DNA from 3 places in the Streptomyces sp. NPDC027189 genome. Region 2 is predicted to be linked to each of the others. Evidence: riboswitches for the same ligand, from Rfam matches in the RefSeq annotation. Region 2 holds a riboswitch; each other region holds the start of a gene.
The links. Region 2 has a riboswitch for cobalamin ahead of ACZ4RZ_RS01050 (ribonucleoside-diphosphate reductase subunit alpha). Riboswitches for the same ligand answer to the same signal wherever they lie in the genome.
Positions count from the first base shown of each region.

Region 1: another riboswitch for cobalamin. It lies ahead of ACZ4RZ_RS37735 (prenyltransferase/squalene oxidase repeat-containing protein); the one in region 2 lies ahead of ACZ4RZ_RS01050 (ribonucleoside-diphosphate reductase subunit alpha).
Region 3: another riboswitch for cobalamin. It lies ahead of nicT (Nickel transporter NicT); the one in region 2 lies ahead of ACZ4RZ_RS01050 (ribonucleoside-diphosphate reductase subunit alpha).

Region 1 is NZ_JBVHRI010000023.1:1,193-8,813, forward strand. It holds gene ACZ4RZ_RS37715 (ECF transporter S component) at 1-152, opposite strand, end outside; gene ACZ4RZ_RS37720 (ABC transporter ATP-binding protein) at 149-1,981, opposite strand; gene ACZ4RZ_RS37725 (energy-coupling factor transporter transmembrane component T) at 1,978-3,249, opposite strand; gene ACZ4RZ_RS37730 (SCO2322 family protein) at 3,266-3,913, opposite strand; gene ACZ4RZ_RS37735 (prenyltransferase/squalene oxidase repeat-containing protein) at 3,910-5,142, opposite strand; cobalamin riboswitch at 5,237-5,391, opposite strand; gene ACZ4RZ_RS37740 (phosphotransferase) at 5,467-6,129, shown strand; partial or broken gene ACZ4RZ_RS37745 (serine hydrolase domain-containing protein) at 6,123-6,488, opposite strand; partial or broken gene ACZ4RZ_RS37750 (PP2C family protein-serine/threonine phosphatase) at 6,584-7,621, opposite strand, start outside.
Region 2 is NZ_JBVHRI010000001.1:227,953-235,573, reverse strand. It holds gene ACZ4RZ_RS01055 (ribonucleotide-diphosphate reductase subunit beta) at 1-954, opposite strand, end outside; gene ACZ4RZ_RS01050 (ribonucleoside-diphosphate reductase subunit alpha) at 954-3,347, opposite strand; cobalamin riboswitch at 3,482-3,621, opposite strand; partial or broken gene ACZ4RZ_RS01045 (GNAT family N-acetyltransferase) at 3,684-3,948, opposite strand; gene mctP (monocarboxylate uptake permease MctP) at 4,369-5,979, opposite strand; gene ACZ4RZ_RS01035 (DUF3311 domain-containing protein) at 5,976-6,239, opposite strand; gene ACZ4RZ_RS01030 (YbdD/YjiX family protein) at 6,367-6,567, opposite strand; gene ACZ4RZ_RS01025 (carbon starvation CstA family protein) at 6,539-7,621, opposite strand, start outside.
Region 3 is NZ_JBVHRI010000004.1:432,424-440,044, forward strand. It holds gene ACZ4RZ_RS12865 (dynamin family protein) at 1-656, shown strand, start outside; gene ACZ4RZ_RS12870 (YfjP family GTPase) at 662-2,665, shown strand; gene ACZ4RZ_RS12875 (single-stranded DNA-binding protein) at 2,865-3,335, shown strand; gene ACZ4RZ_RS12880 (Cys-Gln thioester bond-forming surface protein) at 3,616-5,004, shown strand; cobalamin riboswitch at 5,273-5,476, shown strand; gene nicT (Nickel transporter NicT) at 5,505-6,605, shown strand; gene ACZ4RZ_RS12890 (YcnI family copper-binding membrane protein) at 6,663-7,406, opposite strand; gene ACZ4RZ_RS12895 (hypothetical protein) at 7,437-7,621, opposite strand, start outside.

The DNA.
Region 1 (7,621 bases), on a different contig from region 2:
GCTTGGGGGTGCGACGGGGGCTGGGGCGAGCCTGCGGGGCTGCCTTGCGGGGCCCCCGGGGCGGGCGCGGCTGCGGCGCCGTGCGCGGGTGTGGCCGTCGGCTCGGAGCCCGTTCGGCTCACAGGCGCGGGCTTGCCCGTCGGCTCGCTCATTCCTGGGACTCCGGTTCGTTCGCGCGCAGGGCCGTGCGGACCTGGGGGACGGTCAGCCATGGCTGGGGGGCCAGCACCTTCGTGACCTGGGGGGCGAAGGAGGGGGACGCGACGACCACCTCGGCGGTGGGGCCGTCGGCGACGATCTCGCCGTCCGCGAGGATCACCACACGGTGGGCCAGGTCGGCGGCGAGTTCCACGTCGTGGGTGGCCAGGACGATGGCGTGGCCCTCGGCGGCCAGGCCGCGCAGCACGGTGACCAGCCGGGCCTTCGCCGCGTAGTCGAGGCCGCGGGTCGGCTCGTCGAGGAGCAGCAGCGGGGGGCGGGCCGTCAGCACGACGGCCAGCGCGAGTGCCAGCCGCTGGCCCTCCGACAGATCCCGGGGGTGGGTGTCGTCCGCGATCCCCGGCAGCAGCTCCGACACCAGAGCCCGGCAGGTGCCCGGCTCGGCGCCCGCGTCATGGTCGGCGGCCTCGCACTCGGCGGCCACCGTGTCCGCGTACAGCAGATCCCGCGGTTCCTGGGGTACGAGGCCCACGCGTCGTACGAGCTCGCGCGGCGCCGTGCGGTGCGGGACCGCCCCGCCGACCCGGACGGATCCGGCTGCGGGCTCGACCAACCCGACCAGCGCTCCGAGGAGGGTGGACTTCCCGGCGCCGTTCCGGCCCATCAGCGCGATGGTCTCGCCGGGGGCGGCGGTGAGATCGACACGGCGGAGCGCCTCGACGCGCCCGCGCCGGACGGCGAGGGATTCGACCACGGCTGTTTGCGCGGGGGCGGGAGCGGGAGCGGTGGGGGTGGCCCTGCGGAGGAGCCGGGACAAGCGGGGCGTGGAGTGGGGGCGCGCGGGGGAACGGGGAGCGGGAACGGCATGGGCGCGCGGACTCCCCGCGGCCCGCGGACCCGCGCCTGCGGCTGCTTCTGCCTCTGCGCCCGGGGCTGCGCTTCCTTCTGAGTCCGTGCTCGGGGCTGCGCCTGCTTCTGAGTCCGTGCTCTGGGCTGTGCCTGCTACCTCGGCCAACCGCTTCCGCAACGCCCCCGCCCTCCGCCGTGCGTCGCGCACCGTCAGGGGGAGGGGGGACCAGCCGGCGAGGCGGCCCAGGTCCACCACCGGCGGGTACACCGGGGAGACGGCCATTACCTCGGAGGGGGTGCCGAGGAGCGGTGCGGCGCCCGGGGACGGGAGGAGGACGACCTGGTCTGCGTACTGGATGACGCGTTCCAGACGGTGCTCGGCCATCAGGACGGTGGTGCCGAGGTCGTGGACGAGGCGCTGGAGGACGGCGAGGACCTCCTCCGCGGCGGCGGGGTCCAGGGCGGACGTGGGCTCGTCCAGGACCAGGACCTTCGGGTGCGGGGTGAGGACCGAGCCGATGGCGACCCGCTGCTGCTGACCGCCGGAGAGCGTGGCGATCGGTCGGTCGCGCAGCGCCGCCAGGCCCAGCAGGTCCAGGGTTTCCTCCACCCGGCGGCGCATCACGTCCGGCGCGAGGCCCAACGACTCCATGCCGTACGCGAGTTCGTCCTCCACGGTGTCGGTCACGAAGTGGGACAGCGGGTCCTGGCCCACCGTGCCCACCACGTCCGCGAGTTCGCGCGGCTTGTGGGTGCGGGTGTCCCGTCCGGCGACCGTGACCCGGCCGCGCAGCGTTCCGCCCGTGAAGTGCGGGACGAGACCGCTCACCGCGCCCAGCACCGTCGACTTGCCGACCCCGGAGGGCCCCACGAGCAGCACCAGTTCGCCCTCGGGCACCTCGAAGTCCACGCCCCGGACGGTGGGTTCGGCCGCACCGTCGTACGTCACGGAGACATCCTCGAAGCGGATCATGACGGCTCCTTGGGGATCGGGGCGACGAAGGCCGGGAGGAGACCGAGGAGGATCGCCGCCGCGGGCCAGAGCGGGAGGGTGGGGGCCACGAGGGGGACGACGCCCGGGCGCAGCGCCACGGGATCGTACGAGGCGGCGACGATCATCAGCGTCGCCACGGCCACGCCCGACCCCGCGACCAGCCACGCCCGTGCGGCCCACACGTCCGGCCGGTACCGCGTCCGCAGCGAGCGGCGGCCGCCCAGCCACAGGCCGCCGAGCGCCGCGGCCAGCCCGGCCAGCAGCACCGGCAGGCCGTAGCTGCCGCCCTCGGCGGTCAGCAGTCCGTACGTGCCCGCGCAGACGCCGAGCAGACCGCCCAGCGTCAGTACGGCGGTGGTGCGGCGGACGGCGGGCGGGACCTGGGCGGTGCGGCCGTAGCCGCGCGCGTCCATCGCCGCCGCGAGGGCGACCGAGCGCTCCAACGCGCCCTCCAGGACCGGGAGTCCCACATGCAGCAGGCCGCGCAGGCCCCGGTCGGGGCGCCCGCGCAGCCTGCGGGCGGCGCGCAGTCTCTGTGCATCGGCGATCAGGTTCGGGGCGAAGGTCAGGGCGACGACCACCGCGACGCCCGCCTCGTACAGCGCTCCTGGCAGCGACTTCAGCAGACGCGCCGGGTTGGCGAGGGCGTTCGCCGCGCCCACGCAGATGAGCAGCGTGGCCAGTTTCAGGCCGTCGTACAGCGCGAAGACCAGGCCCTCGGCGGTGATGCGGCCACCGATGCGGATGCCTTGGGCCCAGTGGGGGAGGGGGACTTCGGGGAGCGTGACGATGAGGTGCGTTCCCGGGATCGGGGATCCCAGGAACACGGCGAAGCCGAGCCGGATGCCGAGGACGGCGGCCGCCAGCTTCACGAATGCGCCGTAGGAGCGGGCCCAGGGTGCCTCGTTCCGGCGCGCCGCCACGACGTATCCGGCTACGCCGACGAGGAGTGCCAGGAGGAGGGGGTTCGTGGTGCGGGAGGCGGCGGTTCCCAGGCCCAGGGCCCAGATCCACCAGGCGCCCGGGTGGAGGGCGTTGCTGCGGGTCGCCTGCGGCGTGCGGGTACGGCGTTGCAGCGGGCGCTCCGCTGGGTCGGCACCCGGCGCTGGAGGCTGTGCCCACCCTCCCCCAAGCTCTCGGCTTCGCTCGAGCAGGGGGGACCCCCATCGCCCTGCGGGACGGGTGGGCACAGCGGCAGCCTCGGCAGTGGCGGCCGCCTCGGCCTGCTCGTCGTCGTCCGTCGTCATCGTTCCCACCCCCGCGTCAGCCCCGGCGGCGGCGCGCCTGCCAGACGGCAGCCGTGCCCAGCAGGGCCACCGCGGCGGCGCCTGCGAGCAGGCCGACGGATGGGCCGTGGTGGGTGGCCTTCGCCCGGGGACGGGCGGAGGCCGTCGGCTTCGTGGCGGAGACTTGTTCGCCGCAGCCGGTGCGCGGGTAGCCCGCGATGGCGCACAGCAGGGCGTTGGTGTCGTAGCGGAGGGGTTTGGCGACCGACGCGAGGGCGTCGGCCGTCGTCGCGTCGGAGGGGACGCGGGCGCACGCCGTACGCGGGGCCGGCGGCGTCTCGCCGGACGGCGCGTCCGCCGTCGTGCCGAAGTCGATGACCAGGGCTACGCGCTTCTTGCCCTGCTGGGCGGGCGTCTTCGCGCATAGGGATGCGAAGTCCGCCGCCCCGCGCGGCTTCGTGGCGTCCTGCGAGTCCTCGCTCACCGCGAAGCGGAACCCCTCGACGTCGCCGTCGGACGGCCGCGCGGTCGACGGACCCTGTGTCGCGTACGTCCACTTCCCGCCGGTCAGGTCCCAGAAGGACCAGTAGCGGTAGCCGACGGCACGGGCCTGCCCCGCGCCGCCGAGTACGAGGAGCAGCAGGGCCAGGGTCAGGACCGGCGCGGACGTCCGACGGCGGCTCACAGCTGCTGCTTCTTGTTGCGGCCGCTGATCAGGAAGCCGATGCCGATACCGGCGACGAGACCGACGCCGACGATCCACCAGACACCGAGCCCCTTGTCGTCGTCCTTCTTCTTCTCGTCGCTCGGGGCGGCCGAGTAGTCGGACGCGTTCGTCGCCGGACCGGTCGCGCCGAGCTGCTTGACGAGGTCCGCGCCGCCGAAGTGACGAGGGTCGGTGCCGGTCGCGTGGGCGGCGAAGATCAGCTGGGCGTACGCGGCCGGTCCTGCCTTCGCCGCCCAGGCGCCGGAGTTCTTCTCCAGCCAGGCGAGGGGCTCCTTCGCCGACGATGTCGCGCCCGCGGCGGACAGCGCCACGACCGCGTCCGCCGTGTTGCCGTAGTCGGGCTGGTCCTTGGCACCGGCGAGAGCGGACTTCAGGTAGGGGGTCTTCTTCAGCGACTTGGCCAGATAGTCGGCGCCGTTCTGCGCCACGTCCTGCGGTCCGGGCGAGTCCGTGGTGGCGCACTGCGTAAGGTCGTACGCCGCACCGGCCTTCGCCACGAACCCCTTGCCCAGGGCGCCGAGCACCCCCGCCGCCGTCGCGTCCGCGTTCGCGTTCGCCGCGAGCTTGCCCTTCTTGTCGGGCTGGTAGGCGAACGCGCCGCCACCGTCCGAGCCGCACGCGATGGACAGAGCCACCAGGGCGTCGTACGGCGACTTGCCTGCCTTGGCGACATCGGCGGGCTTCTCGCCCACGGCCGTCAGTGCCCCGATCACCACGGACGTCGAGTTGGCGTCGCTCGCCCCGCCCGCGGTGTACCCCCAGCCGCCGTCCTTGTTCTGCACGGACTTCAGCCAGCCGACGGCCTTGCCCGTCTCGGCGTCGTGCCCGCCGAGCGCGGCGAGGGCCTGCACGGCGGCGGCCGTGCTGTTCGTGTCGACCATCGTCTTGGCGTCGCACTTGGCGGTGGCGTCGGCGCGGTACGGAGCGAACGCCCCGTTCGCGCACTGCTGTCCGGTCAGCCAGTCGACGGCCTTGCCGGTGGGCTTGACACCCACGGTGTGCTGGGCGAGCAGCGCGAGCGACTGCCGCCAGACACCGTCGTAGGTGGGGTCGGTGGAGCCGTACAGCCCGGACGGGATCGCCTGGGAGGGAGAAGGGGACGCGTCGGCGGCGAACGCTGCCGGTGCGACGGCCGTACCGATGACGACGGCGGCGGCCAGTACCGCGGCGCTGCGGCGAACAATCATGACTCTCCCTGCGGGGAGCCGGGCAGCACCGGGCGCACGCTGGAGCATCCGGGCGGCTCCGGCTCCGTATCCCTCGACGGTGCCGGCCAGCGGCGGGTTGCCGGTGGCACGAGCCGGTCACTTCCCTTCCGAGGCGATCCGGCTCACCGTCCCTGGTGGGCGGCTCACGGTTGCGGGTCAGCGCCGGAATTCCACCGGCTTCTCCCCGTACGGGTGTGATGACGACGCGCTCACTCTACCGGGCCGTAGCAAAGCGCCTGAGGGCCGCCTGTGAGCCCAGGCGGATGCCGGGCCAATCCGGAGGACAGGCCCTAAAGTCGGCCCATGCGAACGGGGAGACTGCTCGGCTCGGGGCGTTCGGCGGACGTCTATGAGATCGACGATGCGTGGGTACTGCGGCGGGACCGGGAGGGGTGGGGCGACGCCACGGCCGAGGCCGCGGTGATGGAGCATGTGCGCGGGCACGGCTATCCGGTGCCGGGCGTGCGGGCGGCGACCCGCGGCGACCTGGTGATGGAGCGGCTGTCCGGGCCGACCATGCTGGAGGCGTTCGGCGCCGGTCTGCTCTCCCCGCGGGAGGCGGGCGTCACCCTCGCCCGGCTGCTGCGCGGGCTGCACGCGCTGCCCGCCCGGGTCTCGGCGGACCCGGCGGTCCGCGTGCTGCACCTGGACCTGCACCCGGACAACGTGATGCTCACCCCGGACGGCCCGAAGGTCATCGACTGGGCCAACGCCGAGGAGGGCGCGCCCGGCCTGGACTGGGGCATGTCCGCCGTGATCCTCGCCCAGGTCGCCGTCGGCGGTGAGCCGTACGCGGAGGTGGCGCGCGAGACGCTGGCCGCGATGCTCGGCGAGGGCACTCCCGGCGTGACGGAGGACGGTCTCGCCGAAGCGCGCCGGCGCCGGGCGGCCAATCCGACGATGAGCGTGCGCGAGGTCCAACTCCTTGGCGACGCCAAGGAATTGATCCGGACGCTGCTTCACTGAGCGGTACGGCGCCAGAAGTCCCGCATCAGCGGGGTGGGCGTCGGGTTCTCCATGGCGACCTGGGTGAGCAGGACGGTGACCGTGCCGGTCGACTGGACGATGTGGGCCGTCGTGCCGGTGCCGCCGGTCCAGCCGCAGCGGCCCGGGACGTTCCAGGGGTCGGTGGGTTCGATGTCGACCTGGGCGCCGTAGCCCCAGCCCTGGCCCTCCATGAACAGCGCCCCGATCTCGCGCTGGGCGGGGGTGAGGTGGTTGGTGGTCATCTGCCGTACCGAGGCGGGGGAGAGGAGGCGACGGTTGCCCGCCGCGCCGTCGGCGAGCAGCATGCGGGCGAAGGCCAGCCAGTCGTCGGCGGTGGATGCCGCGACATCATCGGCCGGGCACCGATCCGTCCGCCGCGAGCGCGCGCTGGAGCTCGGGCCGGGGGCGACCGTACTGCGCCGGGCGCATGACTTCACGGCACGCGCGCGGGGAGCGTCGTCTCCACGGGCTGGCACAGGACCAGGGCGAGATCGTCGGCGAGGGCCGAGCCGGTGTGGGCGATCAGGCGGGCGTACAGGGTGTGCAAGGCCTCGTCGGGGAGCGGCTCGCGCAGGGCGATCGCGGCCTCGCCGAGGAGGGGGAAGGGGCCGCCCTCCGGGTCGCGGGCCTCGGTCAGGCCGTCGGTGTAGAGGAGGAGCCGGTCGCCGGGCTGGAGCCGTACGCGGTACTGGCGCGGGTCGGGGCACAGTCCCAACGGCGGGGCGGTGACAAGGGGTTCGAGGAATTCGATGCGGTGGCCGGCACGCAGGGGCGGCGGGTGACCGCAGTTGACCAGTCGTACCTCGCCGGGCGCGAACTCGGCGAGCACGGCGGTGACGAAGTCCTCGGGGCCCAGCTCCGGAGCGAGCCGTGCGTCGAGGCCGCCGGCGAGGGTCGTCAAGTCGAGGGCTGTGTAGGCGAGCTCGCGGAAACCCGTGATCGTGTCGGCGGTCAGCCGGAGGGCGTCGAGCCCGTGACCGCGGACGTCGCCGACGAGGACACGCAGTCCGAACGGTGTCACCGCGACGTCGTACAGGTCGCCGCCGACGGTCGATTCGCGGGCGGCGCTGTGGTAGCGGGTGCACACCTGAGTGCCGTTCAGGGTGCGGGAGATGGGCCGCAGGATCGCCTCCTGGGTGATCCGGGTGACCTCGCGGGCCCGGTCGAGCGTGGCGACGAGCCGCTCGCGCTGCCGGCCCGCGTACACGGTGAGCGCGCAGCCGAGCAGCAGGCCGCTCCAGTGGACGGCGAACGCGAAGGTCTGCACGGTGTGGTCGCCGATCCCCATCGCTAGGCCCAGCACCGCGGACCAGCAGCAGGCCAGCATGGTGTGCCGGACGCCCAGCCGGACGCAGGCCAGCAACGGGCCGATGAGCAGCAGCACGATGAGCGGTGGCACCCGGTCGAGGAGAAGATCCGGCACGGCGATCGCCAGACAGGCGGCCAGCGGCACCACCACCAGCCACCGCAC
Region 2 (7,621 bases):
GAAGAAGTTGGTCAGCTCCTGGACGCCCTGCAACTCCATGAAGGAGAACGGGTTCTCGGAGCCGTAGACCGGTGCCAGGCCTAGGCGTACCAGGCGCTGGTCGGCGACGCACTCCAGGTACTGGCGCATCGAGTCGGTGTTCATGCCGGGCAAGCCCTCGCCGCAGAGATCGCGACCGAACTGGAGTTCAGCCTCGACTGCTTCCTTGATCATGTCGGTGATCTGTCGGCCGAGTTCCTCGTCGAAGAGGTCGGGCTCTTCCTTCCGTACGGTGTCGACGAACGCGAACGCCGCGTCCATGTGGCAGCTTTCATCACGGAAAACCCAGTTGGTGCCGGTCGCCAGGCCGTGCAGCAGACCCCGGCTGCGGAACCAGTAGACGTACGCGAAGGCCCCGTAGAAGAAGAGCCCCTCGATGCACGCGGCGAAGCAGATCAGGTTGAGCAGGAAGCGGCGGCGGTCGGCCTTCGTCTCCAGCCGGTCCAGCTTCTCCACCGAGTCCATCCACTTGAAGCAGAACTCGGCCTTCTCACGGATGGAGGGGATGTTCTCGACGGCGGCGAAGGCGGCGGCGCGGTCCTCCGGGTCGGGGAGGTAGGTGTCGAGCAGCGTCAAGTAGAACTGGACGTGCACGGCCTCCTCGAAGAGCTGTCGCGACAGGTACAGCCGCGCCTCGGGGGAGTTGATGTGCTTGTACAGCGTCAGCACCAGGTTGTTCGCCACGATCGAGTCGCCCGTCGCGAAGAACGCGACCAGTCGGCCGATCATGTGCTGCTCGCCCTGCGACAGCTTCGCGAGGTCGGCGACGTCCGAGTGGAGGTCGACCTCCTCGACGGTCCAGGTGTTCTTGATGGCGTCCCGGTAGCGCTCGTAGAAGTCCGGGTAGCGCATGGGGCGGAGGGTGAGTTCGAAGCCCGGGTCGAGGAGGTTCTTCTCGGTGTTCGGGGGGGTCATTACTGGCACGCCTCGCAGGACTCGGGGTTCTCAAGGGAGCAGGCGACGGCGTCGGGCTCGGCCACCTGCTGGACGGGGATGGTCTTCTCGGGCCGGCCCTGCGCCTGGGCGGCGCGGGCGATGCGCGTCGCGGGGCGCGAGCGCAGGTAGTACGTCGTCTTCAGGCCCGACTTCCAGGCGTACGCGTACATCGAGGAGAGCTTGCCGATGGTCGGCGTCTCCAGGAACAGGTTCAGCGACTGGGCCTGGTCCAGGAACGGGGTCCGGGCGGCGGCCATGTCGATGAGGCCGCGCTGCGGGATCTCCCACGCCGTGCGGTAGAGGTCGCGGACGTCCTGCGGCACCCAAGTGAAACCCTGCACCGAGCCGTTGGACTCGCGCAGAGCCTCCCGGGTCTGCGCGTCCCACACGCCGAGCTTCTTCAGCTCGTCCACCAGGTAGGAGTTGACCTGGAGGAACTCTCCGGAGAGCGTCTCGCGCTTGAAGAGGTTCGACACCTGTGGCTCGATGCACTCGTACACGCCCGCGATGGACGCGATCGTCGCGGTGGGCGCGATGGCGAGGAGGAGAGAGTTGCGCATGCCTACGGCGGCGATGCGTTCCCGCAGGGCCGCCCAGCGCTCCGGCCAGGTCAGCTCCACGTCGAAGTGGTCGGGGTGGAGGACACCGCGGGCCGTACGGGTCTTCTCCCAGGCCGGGAGCGGGCCGTTGCGCTCGGCGAGGCCGGCCGAGGCCTCGTACGAGGCGAGCATGATGCGTTCGGCGATGCGCGTGGAGAGGGCCTTCGCTTCGGGGGAGTCGAAGGGCAGGCGGAGCTTGAAGAAGACGTCCTGGAGGCCCATCGCGCCGAGGCCCACCGGGCGCCACTTGGCGTTGGAGCGGCCCGCCTGCTCGGTCGGGTAGAAGTTGATGTCGACGACCCGGTCCAGGAAGGTGACGGCCGTGCGGACCGTCTCGTCCAGGCGCTCCCAGTCGATGTCGCCGCTCGTCGTGTCGACGAAGGCGCCCAGGTTCACCGAGCCGAGGTTGCAGACCGCCGTCTCGCCGTCGTCCGTGACCTCCAGGATCTCGGTGCACAGGTTCGAGGAGTGGACGGTGTGGCCCGGCTCCGCCGTCTGGTTGGCGGTGCGGTTGGCGGCGTCCTTGAAGGTCATCCAGCCGTTGCCGGTCTGCGCGAGGGTGCGCATCATGCGGCCGTACAAGTCGCGGGCCGGAATGGTCTTCTTGGCGAGGCCGCTCTCCTCGGCCTTGCGGTAGGCCGCGTCGAATTCGTCGCCCCACAGGTCGACCAGTTCCGGCACGTCGGAGGGGGAGAACAGGGACCAGATCCCGTTCTCGTTGACCCGGCGCATGAACTCGTCCGGGATCCAGTGGGCGAGGTTCAGATTGTGCGTACGCCGGGCGTCCTCACCGGTGTTGTCGCGCAGCTCCAGGAACTCCTCGATGTCGGAGTGCCAGGTCTCCAGGTAGACCGCGGCGGCGCCCTTGCGCCGGCCGCCCTGGTTCACCGCGGCGACCGAGGCGTCGAGGGTCTTCAGGAACGGGACGATGCCGTTGGAGTGCCCGTTCGTGCCGCGGATGAGGGAGCCGCGGGAACGGATCCGGCTGTACGACAGGCCGATGCCGCCCGCGTGCTTCGAGAGGCGCGCGACCTGGTGGTAGCGGTCGTAGATGGAGTCCAGCTCGTCCAGCGGGGAGTCGAGGAGGTAGCAGGACGACATCTGCGGGTGCCGTGTACCGGAGTTGAAGAGCGTGGGGGAGGAGGGGAGGTAGTCCAGGCGGCTCATGAGCCGGTAGAGGGACGCGACTTCGTCCACGGATCGGGTGGTGTCGTCCTCGGCGAGGCCGGACGCCACCCGGAGCATGAAGTGCTGGGGCGTCTCGATGACCTTGCGGGTGATCGGGTGCCGGAGCAGGTAGCGGCTGTGCAGGGTGCGCAGGCCGAAGTAGCCGAAGCGGTCGTCGGCGTGCACGTCGATCAGTTCGTTCAGGCGGGCCGTGTGCAGCCGTACGAACTCCGCCGTGCGGTCGGCGATCAGCCCCTCGCGGTGGCCGGTGGCGATGGACTCGGAGAAGGATCGCACGCCCTGTGAGGCGGCCTCCGCCGCGATGCTGATCGTCAGCAGGCGGGCGGCGAGGCGGGAGTACGCCGGGTCCTCGGAGATGAGGCCGGCGGCGGCCTCGGTGGCCAGTTCGCGCAGCTCCGCGTCGTCCGCGCGGGCGGACCGGCCGCGCAGCGCGGCGGCGGCGACCCGGCCGGGGTCGGCGTCCGGGAGGTCGGCGGTGAGGTCGGTCAGGGTACGCAGCAGCGTGGTACCGGGACCGTCCGTCTCCACCGGGGCCTGCTTCGCGGAAACGGAAGCTGAAGCCGGGTCGGCTGGCGCGATGGTCACTTGGGGCTCTCCCTCGCTCGGCACGGGGCCTGTTGGGGAGGAGCGGGGCACACGGGGGCGCTTCTGGGCAGCGGCGCACCGCGTCCACCGGCCCATTCCGCGAGGCCCGGACGTCGTCGGCGCCCGGGCCGGGTGGCCGGGGCGCGCTGTCGACAGGTCCTCGGACTGAAACGCGTACGCGGCCACGCGGGGCATGAACACGTACAAGTACACCGTTGCGGGACAGTTCCGGATTCGCACCGGATTCCCCTGCGGCGACAGCGAGCATGAGCATACATCTTGTGCCGGGCTGCGGGAGCACCCCCACATGTTGTGTCGCGTCGGCGTCCGGGAGTGCTACGGAGTGTGCTGGAGCGTCAACTCGTAGGTGATCGGCAGGATGTCGTCGATGTCCGGGATGGGGTTCCAGTCGCGCTTCCGTGGCGCGTGCGCGGTCGACGCGGGCGCGGACGAGGGCTTCGCCTGTGCCCCTGCCGCGGTCCTCGGTCGCGACCGCGAGCGTGCGGATCTCGGCCTCGCCCTGGCGGGCCATGTCGGCCATGGGGCCGCCTTGCGGGACGAAGGTCACGCCGCCGAGTACGCGGTCGTGGGCCACCGCGATCTCGGAGACGGCCTGCTCGACCTCGTGCCGGACGGGCACGGCGACGGGCCGCCGGATTCTGTCCGGCGGCCCGTCTTGCGGTGTCTGCGGCTGCGTGCGTCTGCGCCTGCCGCCGGCGGGTGGGGCGGGGCCGTGCCGGTCCGTGCGCCCCGTCGCCTGTGGCAGATCGCTTGGCTTTCATGGCTCTGCCTGTTGGCAACCACGCAAGCGACGGGCCATGTGATGTACCGGCACGGCCCCTTCCGTGCGTGGGCGACTGCGGGTGCGTGCCGGCTCAGCTGCGGGCATGCGCGCCGGCGGCCCACCCGCGCTTCCCCACTGCGGGCCATCGTGCTGCTGGGGCGGCACGGGTGCGCCAACCGGCACTCTGCGAGCACCGGTTGGCGCACCCACCCCGACGGCATCCTCGGCTGCGGGTGCCTAGTGAGTCGCCCCAGCCGTGGCCGGGGGCAGTTCCGTCTGTACCCCGGGGTCGCCCGCGTCCGCCGTGTAGTCCTCGGGGGACGTCTCGTCGACGCCCTCGGGGGCCTTGAACGCCCGGAAGGCGAAGGTGAGGACGACGGTCACCACGACGTTGAGCGCGAACGCTGTGAGGCCGATGTAGCCGATCTCCCCGATCCCGGGGATCTCCTTCGCGCTGCCGCCGAAGTGCTTCTGCGTCGGGGAGGCGACCCCGTACGCCGCGAACGTGCCGTAGAGCATGCCGACGGCCCAGCCCACGAGCAGCGCCCAGCGGTGGAACCACCGGGTGAACAGGCCGCCGACCAGGGCCGGGAAGGTCTGCAGGATCCAAATGCCGCCGAGGAGCTGGAAGTTGATCGCGACCGTCTTGTCCATGGTGAGGACGAAGACCAGCGCACCGACCTTCACCAGGAGCGAGACCAGCTTGGAGACCTTGGTCTCCTGCTGGGGAGTCGCGTCGGGCTTGATGAAGTCCTTGTAGATGTTGCGCGTGAAGAGGTTCGCGGCCGCGATGGACATGATGGCCGCGGGGACCAGCGCTCCGATGCCGATGGCGGCGAAGGCCACGCCCGCGAACCAGTCCGGGAACATGGTCTCGAAGAGCTGCGGGATGGCGAGCTGGCCGTTCGTGACCTTCACTCCGGCCGCGATCGCCATGAACCCGAGCAGGGCGAGCAGGCCCAGCATCAGCGAGTACAGGGGGAGGATCGTGGTGTTGCGGCGGATCACCTCACGGCTGCGGCTCGACAGCGTCGCCGTGATCGAGTGCGGGTACATGAAGAGCGCCAGTGCCGAGCCAAGGGCGAGGGTGGCGTACGTCCACTGGCCCGCTTCGGCGGGGACGATTCCGCCCGCGCCCGCCGCCGTGTACTTGTCGCTCGCCGCCTTGAAGATCTCGTCGAACCCGCCCAGCTTGATCGGGATGTAGATGATGGCCACCGCGATCACGATGTAGATCAGGGTGTCCTTCACGAACGCGATCAGGGCCGGGGCGCGCAGGCCGGAGGAGTAGGTGTACGCGGCCAGTACGCCGAAGGCGATGAGGAGCGGGAGGTCCTTCACGAACCAGTTCGTGTTGTCGCCGCCGCCCACGCCCATCACGTCCAGGACGGCCTGGATACCGACCAGCTGGAGCGCGATGTACGGCATGGTGGCCAGGATGCCGGTGACGGCCACGGCGAGGGACAGGCCCTTCGAGCCGAAGCGGCCGCGCACGAAGTCCGACGTCGTCACGTATCCGTGCTTGTGGGAGACCGACCACAGGCGGGGGAGGAACGTGAAGATCAGCGGGTAGACCAGGATGGTGTACGGGACCGCGAAGAAGCCGGCGGCGCCTGCCGCGTAGATCGCGGCGGGCACGGCGACGAAGGTGTACGCCGTGTAGAGGTCGCCGCCGAGCAGGAACCAGGTGATCCAGGTGCCGAACGAGCGTCCACCCAGGCCCCATTCGTCCAGGCTGTGCTCGTCGTCCGCCCTGCGCCAGCGCGCGGCCAGGAAGCCCATGACCGTGACGGCCAGGAAGAAGAAGATGAAGACGGCGAGTGCCACGCCGTTCACGCCGTCCTTCATGCCTCGGCACCGCCCTTCGTGGTGGCGCGGGCGCGCTGGTCACGCTGCCAGAGCTTGTAGGCGATCATCGTCAGCGCCGTGGACATGAGCACCCACAGCATCTGGTACCAGTAGAAGAACGGGATGCCGATGAGGATCGGGTCCGTCTTCGCGTACGAGCCGACCCACAGCATCGCCACGAAGGGGGCGAGCAGGCAGAGGGCTATCACGACGCGGACCGGCGTCACCGCCGGTGGCTTCACTTCGGGCACATCTGACATATGGCGGCTCCGTCCCCTCACTGATCACCTGTGTAACGCGCAGGCAATCTAGGCGACGGTTCCGCTTTAGGGAACCCCCGTCCGGTTAGCGGATGTGGAGGGTTCGTGTGGGCTGCGGTTCGTGCCGTCAGCAGCAGCGGAACCCCTGGCGCGGGTCCTCCTCCTGACGGTCCGTGCGTGCTCGCTCGAAGTCCCGGCGCGACGGTACGGGGGCGTCCGGGTGGTCTTTGCGGAGGTATGCGACATAGCGGTCGTAAGCGGATTCGTCTGTCAACTCCCGTATGTACCAACGGATTCCACTAGCTGCCCGGTGCAGCGCCGATCGCATCTCGCTCCTCCTGCCTCTCTCGCTGCGTGGGGATCAGTCCGGCCGGGGCGACGATCTTCGACTCCACATACGGCGCCTCGCTCAGCGTGGAGAGGGCCGGGCGGCGTACGTGCCGGACGCACACCCGGGCCGCGTCGACGATCACGACGACGATGAGGACGGCGAGAACGGCCGAAAGGACGCCGTCCACCGTGGAGTTGGTGACGACCGTGTGCATGTCGTCCATGCTCTTGGCGGGCGGCAGGACCTTGCCGGCGTCGATGCCGTCCTGGTAGACGCTGCGCTGCTTGAAGAAGCCGACGCGTGGGTCGCTGGAGAACACCTTCTGATAGCTGGCCGTGAGAGTCACCGTGGCGTCCCAGACGAGTGGAATGCCGGTGATCCAGGCCCACTTGAGGCGTCCGGACTTCACCAGCAGGGTCGTGCAGACGGCGAGGGCGACCGCCGCGAGCAGCTGGTTCGAGATGCCGAAGATCGGGAAGAGCTGGTTGATGCCGCCGAGGGGTTCGTGGACGCCGACCCAGAGGAAGTAGCCCCACAGTCCGCACACGAGGGCGCTGGTGGCGATCAGTCCGGGCTTCCAGCTCACGTTCTTGAAGGGGCGGTAGACGTTCCCCAGCATGTCCTGGAGCATGAACCGGCCCACGCGTGTGCCCGCGTCCAGCGCCGTCAGGATGAACAGCGCCTCGAACATGATCGCGAAGTGGTACCAGAAGGCGCGCAGGCTTCCGCCGGTGACCTTCGAGAAGATCTCCGAGACCCCGACGGCGAGGGTGGGCGCGCCGCCGGTACGGGAGAGCAGGCTCTGTTCCTCGACCTGGTGCGCGGCTTTCGCGAGGTCCGCCGGGGAGATGGTGTACCCGAAGTTCGCGACCGCGTGCGACGCCGATTCGACGGTGGTGCCGATGACGCCCGCGGGCGCGTTCATCGCGAAGTACAGGCCCGGGTCGATGATGCACGCGGCGACCAGGGCCATGATCGCGACCGACGACTCCATGAGCATAGAGCCGTACCCGATCATCCGGACCTGCGTCTCCTTCTGGATCATCTTGGG
Region 3 (7,621 bases), on a different contig from region 2:
CCCTGCGGCTCACGGCGGCTGTCGACGGGGCGTACGACAGCGAGCACACACGCGTGAAGGGGCGTTTGCAGGCCGGGGCCGTGCTCTCCGGCGACGCGCTCAAGCGCTGGCGCGCCTATCCCCTCGACTGCAGCGCCGGCGAGCTGCTCGACGCACTCGTGGAGAGCCTGAGCGCCCTGCTGCTGTGCGCGGTCACGGCGGCCGACGAGCGCGTGGACGAGGCATGGCGGCGCGAACCGGCCGCGAGCGCTCCTGGGCTGACGGACCGTGATCCGACGCTGGAGAGCGCCGAGCACCGCATCGGGATGGCCGTACGACGCTGGCGGCGTGTCCTGGAGGAATACGCCGAGGAGGAGGTGCGCGGCCTCGACAAGAGCATCGCGCCGGATCCCCAGGTGATGGCCGCGCTGGTCGCCACCGCGCTCCTGGGCGGCCGCCGGGCGCGGACGGCGGGCGAGGGGCTGGCCGAGCGGATCGGGGCGCACGGTGCGCTGCGGCTGCGCGACCGGGGCGGCCGACTGCTCACGGGCTACCTCGACAAGGCCCTGCACACCGAGCGCGAACGCCGTCTCGCGCCCCTCGAAGCGCTCGACGTCCATCCCGAACCCCAGGCCGAACTCATCGCCGCGCTGTCGGTACTGCAGAAGGAGAGGTGACCGCGGTGACTGCCGTCACTGACCACACGGATCACGCCGACCGTCCCGGAGACGAAGACCCTGAGGACCACCTCTCCGAGGACGCCTCCGACTCCTCCTCCGAACACGGCACTTTCGAGGAGAACACCTCCGAAGAGGGCACTTTCGAAAACGGACCCTCAGGGGAGGCGACTTCCGAGAAGCAGCCCCAGAAGGGCACCGGGGGCAGCGAGGCCTCCGAAGAGGTGCCCCCGAAGAGCGCCGCCTCCGGCGACAGGCACGCGCGCGTGGAGGACGACGACACGGCCGCGCGCGCGGAGGGCGGAGCCGTCTGGGACGACGGCCTCATCGCGCGGCGCGTCTCCGAGACCGCCGGCGGGCAGGAGACGCCGGTGATGGTGACCAGGCCCCTTGTACAGGACCCGCCGGCCCCGCTCGCCTACGACGGACCGCTGCGTTCACGCCTGGACGCGCTCCGCGAGCTGGTGGGCCTGTCGCGCACCCGCCTCGACAGCAGGACGCTCGCCGAGGCGGGCCGGGTCCTCGACGAGGCGGCGGCGCGCCGCAAGCACTCGGGGCAGCACACCGTCGTCGCCATCGCCGGGGCCACGGGAAGCGGCAAGTCGCAGCTCTTCAACGCGCTCGCCGGCGTGGCCATTTCGGAGACCGGTGTCCGCAGGCCGACCACCGCCGCGCCCATCGCGTGCAGTTGGAGCGACGGCGCGGCGACGCTCATCGACCGGCTCGGCATCCCCGGTCGGCTGCGCAGACGTCCGTTGCAGAGCCCGGAGGCAGAGGCGCAACTGCGCGGCCTCGTCCTGGTCGACCTGCCCGACCACGACTCCGCGGCGGTCCAGCACCGCGAACAGGTGGACCGCGTCCTGGCGCTCGTCGACGCGGTCATCTGGGTCGTGGATCCGGAGAAGTACGCCGACGCCGTCCTCCACGAGCGCTATCTGCGGCCCCTGGCCGGGCACGCGGAGGTCATGTTCGTCGTGCTCAATCAGGTGGACCGGCTGCCCGGGGACGCCGCCCACCAGGTCCTCGACGATCTGCGGCGGCTGCTGGACGAGGACGGGATCGCGCTCGGCGAGTACGGCGAACCGGGCGCGACCGTGCTCGCGCTGTCCGCGCTCACCGGGGACGGCGTCGGCGAACTGCGCGAGTCTCTTGGCCAGTTCGTGGCCGAGAGAGGTGCCGCCGCACGTCGAATTTCGGCCGATCTCGACGCGGCCGCGGCGCGGCTGCGGCCCGTCTACGCGACCGGGCGCCGCGTCGGGCTCAGCGAGCAGGCGCGCGACGAGTTCTCGGACCGGCTCGCGGACGCGGTGGGCGCCGTCGCGGCCGGTGAGGCGGCCGAGCGCGCCTGGCGCCGCAACGCCAACCGCGCCTGCGGGACGCCCTGGCTGCGGCTGTGGCGCTGGTGCCAGGACCGGCGCGACCCCCCGACCGGCCGCCTGCCCGTACGGGCCCCCGCGGACGAGGAGGCCACGGCACGTCAGCGCGTCGAGCAGGCCGTACGCACGGTCTCGGACCGGGCGGTGTCTGGACTCCCCGCACCCTGGGCGCAGGCGGTGCGCGAGGCGGCCGTACGCGGGGCGCAGGGGCTGCCCGAGGCGCTGGACGAGATGGCGGCCCGCGCCGCGACCCCGGCGGGTCGTCCGCCGCGGCCCGGCTGGTGGCCGGTCGCCGTACTGGCACAGGCCTCCATGACGATCCTCCAAGTGATCGGCGGTCTCTGGCTCCTGGGGCAGATCATCGGGGTCACGTCGCCGAATCTCGGGGTGCCGGTGCTGCTGATGGTGGCGGGCATCATCGGCGGTCCGGCCGTCGAGTGGAGCAGCAGGATGGCGGCGCGCGGGCCCGCACGGCGCTACGGGCTCGAAGCGGAACGGCGGCTGCGCGAGGCCGCCGCCGGGTGCGGGAGGGCGCGCGTACTGGATCCCGTGGCCGCGGAACTGCTCCGGTACCGGGAGGTGCGAGAGCAGTACGGGCGGGTCACGGGCGCGGCGTCCGCGCCGGTCGGGTGACCGCGTCGCGGTTGTATGCCCGCACCCCCATCGGGTGACGCGGCTTTCCACAACCGGCCGGTAGCCCACAGCGCTCAGCGGGCTCGGCCCGGCGAAGGCAGTCTGAACTCGCGGCGATCGCAGCGCATGCGGTCGCCGCGAGAGACGTGAGAGACGCAACACACGCGACAGACGCATTCGTACGGGAGAGGGGTTCGGGATGAACGAGACGATGGTGTGCGTGGTGGGGAACGTCGCGACGCAGCCGGTGTACCGGGAGCTGTCGACGGGAGCGTCGACGAGGTTTCGGCTGGCCGTGACGTCGCGCTACTGGGATCGCGAGAAGAGCGAGTGGACCGACGGACACACCAACTTCTTCACGGTGTGGGCGAGGAGGACTCTGGCGACGAATGCGGGGGCGTCGCTGTCGGTGGGCGATCCGGTTGTCGTGCACGGCCGGCTGAAGGTACGCACGGAAACGCGCGACGGCCAGAGCTGGACCTCGGCGGACGTCGACGCGGCCGCGATCGGACACGATCTCTCGCGAGGCACGTCCGCCTTCCGACGAGCGTCCAAGGGGGACATGGGATCGGCTCCGGCTGCTCAGCCGGAGCCGAGTTGGGAAACGGAGCCACCGGCTGACCCCGAGGCCGCGCCCCAACAGCGGCCCGAGCCCGCCGGAGTGACGTGATGTCAGGGAAGCGCACATCCTGACCGAACTGCGGCTTATCGACAAATGCATTGCGAACGATCCTCATGGATTTGTCGATAAGCGCAGCTCACAGCTGTGTGAGCGATAACGATTCCGAGTCGGATCGGTTATCGGATGACATGCCTGGGGAGCGTGGTGCGCCGCGTCCTTAGGATGCCGGACATAGCTCTCGGGGCTTCTGATTCTGCTGGCGGGACCGTCCCCCCACGTCAACGGGTCCTGCACGAAGGGGAATTCTGTGCTTTCTTCGCTGTCTGCGTTGTCCACGCGCAGGCGAGGGGCCGCCCGCCTCGCCGCCGCGACGTTGGTGTCGGGGCTCGTCGCCGCCGGGGCGATCGCCTCCGCCGGTACGGCCGTTGCCGACGAGACTCCGCAGAGCCTGGGCGGCGCGACCGCCACCATTGGCGACCTGAAGACGTACGGGTCCGCGGTCATCCATGACAACGGCGAGGACGAGTGGGTGTCCGCGGGGTTGTTCGAGATGTCCGTCGACAACGGCGGCATGCTGCAGACCTACTGCATCGACATCCACAACCCGACGCAGCGGGATGCCAAGTACCAGGAAACCCCCTGGAGCGGTACGTCGCTGAACGGCAACAAGAACGCGGGCAAGATCCGCTGGATCCTGCAGAACTCCTACCCGCAGGTGAACGATCTCGCGGCGCTCGCCGAGAAGGCCGGCGTCGCAGGCCTCACCGAGAAGGACGCGGCGGCCGGAACTCAGGTGGCCATCTGGCGGTACTCGGACGGCGCCGACGTGGACGCGGTGGATCCGCAGGCGGAGAAGCTGGCGGACTATCTGCAGAAGAGCGCGCGGAACCTGGCGGAGCCCAAGGCCTCATTGGCCCTCGGCCCCGCCGCGGTCTCCGGCCACGCCGGTGAGAAGCTCGGCCCGGTCACGGTGCACACCAACGCGGACAGCGTGACGGTGACGCCGCCCTCGGACGCCACCGCCGGCGGGGTGAAGATCGTCGACAAGGACGGCAAGGCAATCGCCTCCGCGGTCGACGGCAGCCGGCTCTACTTCGACGTGCCGAAGGACGCCGCGGACGGTGCGGCATCGCTGACCGTGCAGGCGTCCACCACCGTGCCGGTCGGCCGCGCCTTCACCTCGGAGACCCGCAGCCAGACACAGATCCTCGCGGGCTCCAGCGAGTCGACGGTCTCCGCGTCGGCGACCGCGAACTGGGCCGAGAAGGGCGCGATACCCGCCCTGTCCGCCGAGAAGAACTGCGCCAAGGGTGGCGTGGACATCACGGCGGCCAACAAGGGCGACGAGGCGTTCACCTTCGAGCTGATGGGGATCGAGCACACCATCGAGGCGGGCACGTCCCAGACGGTGACCGTCCCGCTGCAGGAGGACCAGGCCTACGACTTCACGATCAACGGGCCGAACGGCTTCTCGAAGCGGTTCAAGGGCGTGCTCGACTGCAAGACCCAAAGCAGCACGAGCGACATCTCGACCCAGACGGTCAGTGAGCCGAGTCCGGCGACGGTGGGCGGCACCTCCACCGGGGGCACCGACCTCGCCGAGACCGGCGGTTCCAACGCGACCCCGATCATCGCGGGCATAGCCATCGCCCTCGTGGTGATCGGCGGCGCGGCGACGCTCTTCGTCCGCAAGAAGCAGGCGCGGGTCCAGGACTGAACGACACAGCACCTTGGCAACTCAACAGTGAATGACCGCACCACGGTGACTCCGTGAGCCCGCGGCCCCGGCAAGCCCCCCAGGCATCCGGGGCCGCACCCATTCCGGGCTCCGCCGCGCGGGGCGGCTCAACCCTTGTCGGACGCGCAGTGTTCGAGGAGTTCGGCGGTCGCGCCGTCGGTCACCCGGTAGTCATCTTCGCAGGGGACCCCATGTGATCTTCAATACCTGCGTAGGTGTGCAGCTGTGCGGGGGAGTCAGTCCGACCCTAGGGTTGGTGGGCCGTGGTGTTCGGGAAGACCGGTGACGGCCCCTCAGGGGGCCCAGGCCGGAGCGGCCCTCGCCACTGTGATCGGGGGAAGTTCCCGTCCCGTGCCTCCCTCGGGCGGCGCCACTGGCCGCGAGGCCGGGAAGGTAGGGGCAGGCACGTGTACCCGTAAGCCAGGAGACCGGCCACGGCATCTCACGAACTGATCCACGAGGTGCTGGAGCGTGACCGTATGACCCTGCCCGCGCAGTCGTCCCCCGCGACCGGGTTCCGGTGGCGCCGCGAGGACACCGTCCGAACCGCTGCACTTCTGGCTGTGATCGCGGCGTTGCACATCGTCGCGTTCGGCATCCTGTTCCTGCTCGTCGTGCCGGAGCACTACGAGGTCGGCTCCAAGGCGTTCGGCATCGGCTTGGGCGTCACCGCCTACACCCTGGGCATGCGGCACGCCTTCGACGCCGACCACATCGCCGCCATCGACAACACCACCCGCAAACTGATGGCCGACGGGAAGCGGCCGGTGTCGGTGGGCTTCTGGTTCGCGCTCGGGCACTCCAGCGTGGTGGTCCTGCTCGCCGCGCTCATCGCCGGAGGCACCCAGCTGGCCGGACGCATCATGAACGAGGGCTCCAGCACGCACCAGGTGCTCGGCGTCATGGGCACCACGGTCTCCGGGTCCTTCCTCTACCTGATCGCCGCCCTCAACCTCGTCGCGCTGATCGGCATCCTGCGGGTCTTCCGGGCGATGCGGGCGGGCACGTACAACGAGGAGGAGCTCGAACAGCACCTGGATTCCCGGGGGTTCATGAACCGGATCCTCGGCCGCTTCACGAAGTCCATCACGCGGCCGGGGCAGATGTTCCCGCTGGGCTTTCTCTTCGGGCTCGGCTTCGACACCGCCACCGAGGTCACGCTGATGGTGATGGCGGGCAGCGGCGCGGCGGCCGGACTGCCCTGGTACGCCATCCTGTGCCTGCCGCTGCTGTTCGCGGCGGGGATGAGCCTGTTCGACACGCTGGACGGCACGTTCATGAACTTCGCCTACCAGTGGGCGTTCTCCAACCCGGTGCGCAAGGTCTTCTACAACCTCACCATCACCGGCCTGTCCATCGCGGTGGCCTTCTTCATCGGCACCATCGAACTGGTGGGCGTGCTGCACGACAAGCTCGACCTGCGCGACGACGTGACCGGCTGGATCGCGGGGCTCGACCTGGACAACGTCGGGTACATCATCGTAGGCCTGTTCGTGGTCGTCTGGGCCGCGGCCGTGGCGTACTGGCGACTGGCCAAGGTCGAGCAGCGGTGGGCGGTCCGCCCCGCCGACGGGAGTTGAGACCGGCGGGTGCGGCAGCGCCCATCGACTGGGTGGCAGCCGCCCCCGTTTCCCCGGCTAGGAGCGGGCGCTCCGGCCGCGCGCGAGGGCGAATCCGGCCGCGGCCAGGCCGAGCACGCCCACGATCAGGCCGGCGATGCCGAGGCCGCGAGCGGTCGAGTCACTGCTCTTGCTGCTCGCGGCCGAGCTCTTATCCGATCCCGAACTCGACGACGAGGCCGCGCCGGAGGGCTCCCCGGAGGAGTCCTCCCCCGCGGCCTTGGCGGTCAGCGTGAGCACCGGCGCCGGGCTCTCCGGCTCCTCGCCGCCCTTCGGTGTCTCCTCGATCCACCGGACGACATTGCCGTCCGAGTAGGTCTGCAGCGTCTTGAACTCCAACTGGTCGGAATCGTCGGGAAGTTGACCGAAGGCGACGTTGAAGTCCTGGAACTCGCCGTGGCGGATCCGGCCGCCGGTCCAGGTGATCTCGGAGACGGCGTCGGTGATCGTGCCGTCGTCGGTCTTGATGGGCGTCTTGAGCTTGGTGGTCGTCACCTTCGCGGTCCAGCCGGACTGCGGAGTGACCAGGACACCCAGGACCGGGTGGTCGGTGGGCAGGAAGACCTGCACCTTTGTGGTGCTGGCGGTGTCCTCCTCGTTGGGGACGCGGAAGGTCAGCACGCCGTCCGTGGCGCCCTTGGCGTAGCTCTCGGGGTGGACCGTCACATGCGCGAAGGCCGCGCCCGCGGCGGTCAGGACTCCGGCCGTGGTGAGGGCAGCGACAAGGCCGGCTCGGCGCAGGGTGGTGCGTGTCGGGGACATCAGGGGAACTCCGTACTGGTGTGGATGCGGTCAGGGCGTGTACGCGAGCCCGGCCGGCGGTCCCCGACGGGAGACGGCGTGCCGCAGCAGCATCTGCCGCAGTGACCACGTCTCAAAGGCGTTCCGGCGTATGACGTCCTGCTGGGCCGGTGCGGGAGACGGTCCCGTCCGCACCCGCCACCACGCCGCAAGCCCCGGCACGAGCGCCACGGCCC